Regions from separate parts of the Streptomyces sp. NPDC043996 genome, predicted to be linked through region 2. Evidence: riboswitches for the same ligand, from Rfam matches in the RefSeq annotation. Region 2 holds a riboswitch; the other holds the start of a gene.
What was found. Region 2 has a riboswitch for S-adenosylmethionine ahead of AC07A4_RS34735 (aminotransferase class V-fold PLP-dependent enzyme). Riboswitches for the same ligand answer to the same signal wherever they lie in the genome.
Positions count from the first base shown of each region.

Region 1: another riboswitch for S-adenosylmethionine. It lies ahead of thrC (threonine synthase); the one in region 2 lies ahead of AC07A4_RS34735 (aminotransferase class V-fold PLP-dependent enzyme).

Region 1 covers NZ_JBWKEY010000007.1:68,033-72,438, reverse strand. The annotation lists gene AC07A4_RS19615 (cold-shock protein) at 206-409, opposite strand; gene AC07A4_RS19610 (MoaD/ThiS family protein) at 871-1,146, opposite strand; gene thrC (threonine synthase) at 1,268-2,608, opposite strand; SAM riboswitch class I at 2,602-2,755, opposite strand; gene AC07A4_RS19600 (glucosyl-3-phosphoglycerate synthase) at 2,939-3,916, shown strand; gene AC07A4_RS19595 (alpha,alpha-trehalose-phosphate synthase (UDP-forming)) at 4,061-4,406, shown strand, end outside.
Region 2 covers NZ_JBWKEY010000016.1:190,739-195,144, reverse strand. The annotation lists gene qcrB (cytochrome bc1 complex cytochrome b subunit) at 1-60, shown strand, start outside; gene trpD (anthranilate phosphoribosyltransferase) at 203-1,267, shown strand; SAM riboswitch class IV at 1,353-1,470, shown strand; gene AC07A4_RS34735 (aminotransferase class V-fold PLP-dependent enzyme) at 1,660-3,075, shown strand; gene AC07A4_RS34730 (glycerate kinase family protein) at 3,021-4,238, opposite strand; gene AC07A4_RS34725 (SLC13 family permease) at 4,297-4,406, opposite strand, start outside.

The sequences.
Region 1 (4,406 bases), on a different contig from region 2:
CTGTCACTCTCACTCGTAGAGTGCTAACGCCAATGATTAGCACTCGCCCCCTCCGAGTGCAAGGTCGCCCCCGAAACCGGACCCGCCCCCGGCCCGCCGCCGGGTCCCGCCCGGCCCCGCGGCCGGGCACAGCGAAAGGGCCCGCATCCCGGTCAACCGGGATGCGGGCCCCACACGTCGCTGGTGGCCGATCGCGCCAAGCCGATCAGACGGCGAGCTTGACCATGTCCGCCTGCGGACCCTTCTGGCCCTGCGAGATCTCGAACTCGACCCGCTGACCTTCTTCCAGGGTGCGGTAGCCGTCCATCTGAATCGCGCTGTAGTGGACGAATACATCCGCACCACCGTCTACCGCGATGAAGCCGTATCCCTTCTCCGCGTTGAACCACTTGACGGTGCCCTGAGCCATGCCTAACTCCCCTATTACTGGCCCTTGCGCAGGACCGCACTTCGCGGACCCGGGTCAGACCTCACTCCCCATGGGTTGGGGGTGTGCGCCGGAACGCGTCGACCGCGGCTGAATGTATCTGCCCAACTGCCGTCTGCAACAGGTCAATCGGACGAGAATTCTGGGCATGGCCGATCGGCGGTATAGGGAGAATTCGCCGGAGTTCAGGGCAAGTCGGGCCAGACAAATGCCGCATTAGGCTCAAATAGGCGGCGCACTTTGGCTACTTCTTGTCGGCCTGAAGGCCGGCTCCGTGCCCGCTCTGGGCGCCGCTCCGCTCCAAAAGCGAAGCTTCATTCCCAACTGTACCGCGCTCAACCATGCAGAATTGCCCCCTCCGCTTCTCTCGCGGAGGGGGCAATCCCGGTAACGCTGCGTACGGCGCGCGGCGGTCGTATACGAAGGAGCTACGAAGGGGGCGCTCAGCCGCCCGCGACCGCCGGAATGATCGATACGCCCGCGCCGTCCGGCGTGGCCGTCTGCAGGCCCTGCTCGAAACGGACGTCGTCGTCGTTGACGTACACGTTCACGAAGCGGCGCAGCTTGCCCTGGTCATCGAGGACGCGGGTGGCGATACCCGTGTGGTTCTTCTCCAGGTCGGCGATGACCTCGGCGAGGGTGCCACCCTCGGCACTCACCTCGGCCTGCCCACCGGTGTAGGTACGCAGAATGGTCGGAATCCGAACGTTGACGCTCATAGTCTTCACCTCGGTGTATCGAAGGGCGCCCCTGTCAGGAGCGCCCCGAAGGGGCGCGGGGAACTGCGCGACCAGCCACGACCAGCCCGCAGACGAAAATCAGGCAGCAGGCCCTACGGCGCTAACCCGCAAGCCCCGCGGAGCGAAAAGCGTCCAGGCTGGGCCGAATCGTGGCGGTGGCCTGCGAGGTCTCGGCGACCGCGTCAAGGGTCTTGAGGCCGTCACCGGTGTTGAGGACGACCGTGGTCAGGGAGGTGTCGAGGAGCCCCGCCTCGATCAGCTTGCGCGTGACCCCGACGGTCACGCCACCCGCGGTCTCCGCGAAGATGCCCTCCGTGCGCGCGAGGAGCTTGATCGCGTCGACGACCTGCTCGTCGTTGACGTCCTCCACGGCGCCGCCCGTGCGCCGGGCGATGTCAAGGACGTACGGACCATCGGCCGGGTTGCCGATGGCGAGGGACTTGGCGATGGTGTTCGGCTTCTGGGGGCGCACCACGTCATGGCCCGCCTTGAAGGCGGCCGAGACCGGCGAGCAGCCCTCGGCCTGGGCGCCGAAGATCTTGTACGGCTTGTCCGCGACAAGGCCCAGCTTGATGAGCTCCTTCAGACCCTTGTCGATCTTCGTGAGCTGCGATCCCGAGGCGATGGGGATCACCAGCTGGTCCGGCAGGACCCACCCCAGCTGCTCGCAGATCTCGTACGCCAGGGTCTTGGAGCCCTCGCCGTAGTACGGCCGCAGGTTGACGTTGACGAAGCCCCAGCCCTCGCCGAGCGGGTCGCCGATGAGCTCGGAGCAGAAGCGGTTCACGTCGTCGTAGTTGCCCTCGATGCCGACGAGCTCGCCGCCGTAGACCGCGGCCATGACGACCTTGCCCTGCTCCAGGTCGTGCGGGATGAACACGCAGGAGCGGAAGCCCGCGCGGGCGGCGGCGGCGCCGACGGCCCCGGCGAGGTTGCCCGTGGAGGAGCAGGACAGCGTGGTGAAGCCGAAGGCGCGGGCGGCTTCCAGGGCCTGCGCGACGACGCGGTCCTTGAAGGAGTGGGTGGGGTTGCCGGAGTCGTCCTTGACGAACAGCTTGCCCGGCTCGACGCCGAGTTCACGGGCGAGGTTGTCGGCCTTGACGAGCTTGGTCCAGCCGGGGTTGAGGTTCGGCTTGTCGGCCACGTCGGCGGGGACCGGAAGCAGCGGCGCGTACCGCCAGATGTTCGCCGGGCCCGACTCGATCTTCCGCCGCAGTGCCTCCGGGTCGCCGACGGGCAGGTCGTACGCGACTTCGAGCGGGCCGAAACACTCGGCGCAGGCGAAGATCGGACCGAGCGGGAAGAGCGTGCCGCACTCGCGGCAGGAGAGGCCCGAAGCGGGTCCGAGGTCGACCTGGGTGTCCGGCGCGGAGGCGGCGTCCGTTGCGGAGGGGGTGGCGACAGTCTGCACAGCCATGGAGGCGAGGCCCTTTCTCCTCATCTTCCTCGCGGCGCATCTCGCCACGAGACGGAATTGGCACCTTCCCGAGCCGGGAGCCTCGCGGTGCGCCGATGGCGTCGCAAGAGACCGACTGGAGGGTTGCCGGGGCTTCAACGGGCCGTATCCCTCTGCCCCTCTGGATGAGCGGTATTCGATTGTGACGGCGGCGACCCCCGACATGCGATGGTCACCGGCGTTGTTCAAGACTGTAACCGAAGGCCCGGACAGTTGAGATAGTCGTCCGAACCGCGAGATGGATCACATGCATGGATCACGTGCACGGATCACACGCACAGATCACACGCACGGTCACCAACGGGAGGAGCCCGCGTGCTGGAAGAGGTCGAGCGCTGGCTGAGCAGGCGTTCCTGGTCCGTGGCCGACCGCCCGCTGGACCGGCTCACCGCCGCCAAGCGGGCCACGGGCACCACGGTGAGCGTCGTGCTGCCCGCGCTCGACGAGGAGCGGACCGTCGGTGAGATCGTCGCCGAGATCCGCCGCGAGCTCGTCGAGAAGGTGCCGCTGGTCGACGAGCTCGTGGTGGTGGACTCCGGCTCGCGCGACCGCACCGCGGACGTGGCGCGCGCCGCGGGCGCCCGGGTGGTGCGGCGGGACGACGTGCTGCCGCGCCTGCCGGCCGTCCCCGGCAAGGGCGAGGTCCTGTGGCGGTCACTCCTGGTGACGAGTGGCGATGTGATCGCGTTCGTGGACGCCGACCTGAAGGAGTTCTCGGCGGACTTCGTGACCGGCATCGTGGGCCCGCTGCTCACCGAGCCCGACGTGCACTTCGTGAAGGCGATGTACGACCGCCCGCTGACCGTGTCGGACGACCGCCACGGCCCCGACGCCGGGGCGACGGCGGGCCAGGGCGGGCGCGTCACCGAGCTCCTCGCCCGGCCGGTCCTGAACATGCACTGGCCGCGGCTCGCGGGCTTCGTCCAGCCCCTCGGCGGCGAGTACGCGGCCCGCAGGTCGCTCCTGGAGCGGCTGCCGTTCCCCGTCGGGTACGGCGTGGAGCTGGCCCTGCTCGTGGACGCGCTGCACACCGTGGGCCTGGACGCGCTCGCGCAGGTCGACGTGGGCGTGCGCAGGCACCGGCACCAGGACGGGCAGGCGCTCGGGCGGATGGCGGCGTCGATCTACCGCACGGCGCAGCTGCGCCTCGCCCGCGGCCAGCTGGTGCGGCCGGAGCTGACGCAGTTCGTGCGGGGCCCGTCCGGGTTCGAGCCGCGCACGTACGCGGTGGACACCGAGGAGCGGCCGCCGATGGCCGAGATCGCGGAGTACGCGGCGCGGCGCGTCGCGTGAGCCCGGTGGCCCACCCTCGCGTGAGCCCTCACGTGAGCCCCCTGGCCCGCCCGCAGCGGCTTCTTCCGGCCGCTTCACCCCCGCGGCGGGCCGGTCGCACGGATGCGCGTTTACGGGATCGAGGCGCGGGCTAGGTTCGTCTCCATGGTCTCCGCGCATGCCGCCGCTTCTGTTCTGGTCGCGTCCAACCGCGGCCCCGTCTCCTACGCCGTCGGGGAGGACGGGGCGCTGACCGCCAGGCGGGGCGGCGGCGGGCTCGTGTCCGGGCTGAGCGCCGTCGGCGACGAGGCGGACGCGCTGTGGGTGTGCTCGGCGCTCGGCGACGGCGACCGCGAGGCGGTGCGGCGCGGGGTCGGGGAGCCGGGCGTGCGGATGCTGGACATCGACGCCGAGACGCACGCGGCGGCGTACAACGGCGTCGCGAACTCGGTCCTGTGGTTCGTGCACCACATGCTGTACCAGACGCCGCTTGAGCCGGAGTTCGGCCCGG
Region 2 (4,406 bases):
ATCCCCAAGCCCACCGCCGAGGAGTACAAGGAGATCACCAGTGGCCACGGCCACCACTGATCCCCAGCTCTGACCTCACGGTCGCCACGGCGAGAGCCCCGTCCAGTGCATGGACGGGGCTCTTTGCCGTGCTCGGGCTGGATAGGGTGGACCCACCCCATGTGCTGGGGAGATGTCTTCGTCTAGGAACCCAGGAGCGGCCATGAGCGCTGTGTACCCCGCAGGAGGCGACACCGCGGCGGTCCGTTCCTGGCCCGACGTGCTGAACGGCCTGCTCGACGGCCACGACCAGAGCGCCGACGACACGGCCTGGGCGATGGACCGCATCATGCGCGGCGAGGCGACCGACGCGCAGATCGCGGGCTTCGTGGTCGCGCTGCGCGCCAAGGGCGAGACCGTCGAGGAGATCACCGGCCTTGTCCGCGCCATGTACGCGCACGCCCACGTCATCGACGTGCCGGGGCCGAGCGTCGACATCGTCGGCACCGGCGGCGACGGCGCCAAGACCGTCAACATCTCCACCATGTCCGCCGTCGTCGTCGCCGGGACCGGCGCGAAGGTCGTCAAGCACGGCAACCGCGCGGCGTCCAGCGCCTCCGGCGCCTCCGACGTCCTGGAGAAGCTCGGCGTCAATCTGGAGCTGACGCCGCAGCGGGTGCGCGAGGTCGCCGAGGAGGCCGGGATCACCTTCTGCTTCGCGGTGAAGTTCCACCCGGCGCTGCGGCACGTGGCGCCCGCGCGCCGCGAGCTCGGCATCCGCACCACGTTCAACTTCCTCGGTCCGCTGACCAACCCGGCGAAGGTGCGGGCGCAGGCCACCGGCGTCGCGGACGCCCGGATGGCGCCGATCCTCGCGGGCGTGCTCGCCGAGCGCGGCTCCTCCGCCCTGGTCTTCCGCGGCGACGACGGCCTGGACGAGCTCACCACGACCGCCACCTCGCGGGTCTGGGTGGTACGGGACGGGGCGGTCACCGAGCAGGCCTTCGACCCCCGGGACGTCGGCATCGACCTGGTGCCCGTGGAGGCGCTGCGGGGCGCCGACGCCTCGTACAACGCGGAGGTCGCGCGGCGGCTGCTCGACGGCGAGCGCGGGCCGGTGCGCGATGCGGTGCTGCTGAACGCGGCGGCGGCGCTCGTCGCCCTGGAGCCGGGCGGCGGCTCGCTCGCGGAGCAGATCAGGGACGGGATCGCGCGGGCGACGGAGTCGATCGACTCCGGTGCGGCGCGGGCGGCCCTCGCGCGCTGGGTGACGGCAAGCAACCGCTGAACCCCGCCGGGTGTGGCGCACACCGCAGTCCGGAATCTGGACTGCGGTGTTGCGCCTTGAAGATCGTGTGGCAAGATGCTGCGCAGGTCATGAGTGACAGCGACTACGGCCCCGGCCCGCTGTCCGGCAACCCTCCGTCCGTGGCGGGGTGCCCCGGGTGAAGACCAGGCCGTGGACAGCAAGGTCCGCGGCAAGCGCGGACCCCTCGCAACCCTGGGGTCCTGGTCCTCAAGGGAGCAGTCTCGTGAGCAAGCGAATGCGATAGGGCCTCGGGCCCCGTTTCCGTACCCCCGTTTCCCCTTTCCCTTTTTCCTGTGCCGTTGACCGGTCCTGACGCTTCGTCGACCGTGGTCCGGCGCAGTGCTGTCGCCTGCCTCTCACGGGAGTTCGCCATGCCTGCCTCCACCGCTGCCGCCGTCACCGCCGCCGCCCCCGCCGCCGACTGCGAGTCCGCCGACCCCTGCTGCGCCGAGCCGCTGCCCGTGCTCGGCCGTGAGGTCACCGTCCCGCTGGTCACCGGCGGCGAGGTGACCTACGCGGCGCTCGACTACGCGGCCAGCGCCCCGGCGCTGCAGCGGGTGTGGGACGACGTCGCCGCGTACGCGCCGTACTACGGCAGCGTGCACCGGGGCGCCGGGTACCTGTCGCAGCTGTCGACCGACCTGTTCGAGAACTCCCGCAAGGCCGTCGCCGAGTTCCTCGGCTGCCGCGACGGCGACCAGGTGGTCTTCACCCGGTCCACCACCGACTCGCTGAACCTGCTCGCCGCCGCCCTGCCCGCCGACTGCCAGGTCTTCGTCTTCGAGACCGAGCACCACGCCTCGCTCCTGCCGTGGCGCGACGCCCGCGTCACCTACCTCAACGCCCCGCGCACGCACGACGAGGCCGTGGGGACCCTGGAGCGCGCGCTCGCCGACCGCGACCCCTACGGGCCCGCCCTGGTGTGCGTGACCGGCGCCTCGAACGTCACCGGCGAGCTGTGGCCGGTGCGGGAGCTCGCCGCCGCCGCGCACGCGCACGGCGCCCGCATCGTCCTGGACGCCGCCCAGCTCGCGCCCCACCACCCCGTGGACATCGCGGAGTTGGACGTCGACTGGGTCGCCTTCTCCGGGCACAAGCTGTACGCGCCCTTCGGCTCCGGCGTCCTCGCCGGGCGCGCCGACTGGCTGCGCGACGCCGACCCCTACCTCGCGGGCGGCGGCGCCTCGCGTAAGGTGACGCGGCGCGCCGACGGGGGAGTGGACGTCGAGTGGCACGACACGGCCGCCCGGCACGAGGCCGGTTCGCCGAACGTGATCGGCGCCTACTCCATCGCCGCCGCCTGCAAGGCCCTGACCGAGGCCGGGTTCGCGTCCCTGGTCGCCCGCGAGCGGCACCTGATCGAGAAGGTGCGCGCCGGGCTCGCCGAGGTGCCCGAGGTGCGGGTCCTCTCGCTGTTCGGCGACGACGCGCCGCGCGTCGGCGTCATCTCCTTCGTGGTCGAGGGCTGGAACAGCTCGCACTTCGCCGCCGCGCTCTCCGCGGAGTACGGCATCGGCGTGCGCGACGGCCTGTTCTGCGCCCACCCGCTGGTGCGCACCCTCCTGGACAGCGCGCCCGACGAGCCCGGCGAGTGCGGCGCCCCCGAGGCCGCGCCCGGCGAGCGGTCCCTGAACGCGATCCGGGTGAGCTTCGGCGCGGGCACTCCGGACGAGCACGTGGAGCGGTTCGTACGGGCCGTCAAGGAGCTGGTCGGCGAGGGCGCGCGGTGGAACTACCGCACCGAGGACGGGCGCTGTGTGCCGGACACCGGCGCCGTGGCCGGCTGACCTTCGAGGCGCGAGCCGAGCACGATCATCCGCAGGGCCCGCTCGGTCGCGTCGGTGAGGAACTCGCCGCCGCGACCGAGGGCCTCGGTGAGCGTCACCGGCGCGGGCAGGATCGCGCTGTAGGCGTCCACGCCCGCCGCCCGCACCAGGTGCGCGCCCTCGCCGATGGTGCCCGCGAGCGCGAGCACGGGGCGGCCGAACCGCTTGGCGCGGCGGGCCACTTCGGCCGGGACCTTGCCGCGCGGGGTCTGGTGGTCGAGGGCGCCCTCGGCGGTGACCACCAGGTCGGCGCGGGCCAGGCGGGCGTCCAGGTCGAGGTGGTCCAGGAGCACGTCGAAGCGGGGCAGCAGGCGGGCGCCGAGCGCGGCGAGGCCCGCGCCGAGGCCGCCGGAGGCGCCGGTGCCGGGCCCGCCGTACAGGTCGGCGGTGACGCCCAGGTCGCGGGTGAGGCAGTACGCCCAGTGCTCCAGGCCCGCCGCGAGCTCCTCGACCTGGGTGGGCGTCGCGCCCTTCTGCGGGCCGAAGACGCGGGCGACGCCGCGCTCGCCGCACAGCACGTTGTGCGGATTGCAGGCCACCAGGAGCTCGGTGTCCGCGACGCGGGGGTCGAGCTCCGAGACGTCGATGTGGTGCAGGCGCAGCAACGCCCGGCCGCCGCGCGGGAGTTCCCAGCCGTCCGCGTCCAGGAGGCGGGCGCCGAGCGCCTGCAGGGCGCCCGCGCCGCCGTCCGAGGTGCCGGAGTCGCCGCAGCCGACGAGGACGCGGCGGGCGCCCGCGTCGAGCGCGGCGCGGATCAGCTCGCCCACGCCGTAGGTCGTGGTGACGCCTGGGTCGCGCAGATCGCGCGGGACGAGGCTCAGACCGGCGGCCGCGGCCATCTCGACGACGGCGGTGCCCGAGTCGAGCAGCGCGAAGTGGGTGCCGATCCGCTCGCCGACGGGGCCGGTCGCGGGCAGCGCGACGAGCCGTCCGCCCGTCGCCGCGGCCAGCGTCTTGGCGGTGCCCTCGCCGCCGTCCACGAGCGGGATCAGATCGGTCTCGGCGTCGGGCAGGACGCGGTGGACGCCCCGGGCGATTGCCTCGGCGGCCGCCTCGGCGGACAGGGACTCCTTGAAGCCGCTGGGGGCGATGGCGACACGGGTGAGGGAGGGCCGGGAGGGCATGGACGTACTCCTTGACGCGGTGGGGCGAGGGGCGGGGGGCGGGGCGGGGCTGACGGGGTCAGCGGGTGACGGGGACGCCGAGCAGCGGCCACACCGCGAGGGCGAACAGCAAGACGAGGGCTGCCGTGAGCGGGGCCAGGACGGCGGACAGGCGCAGCAGGTCGCGCG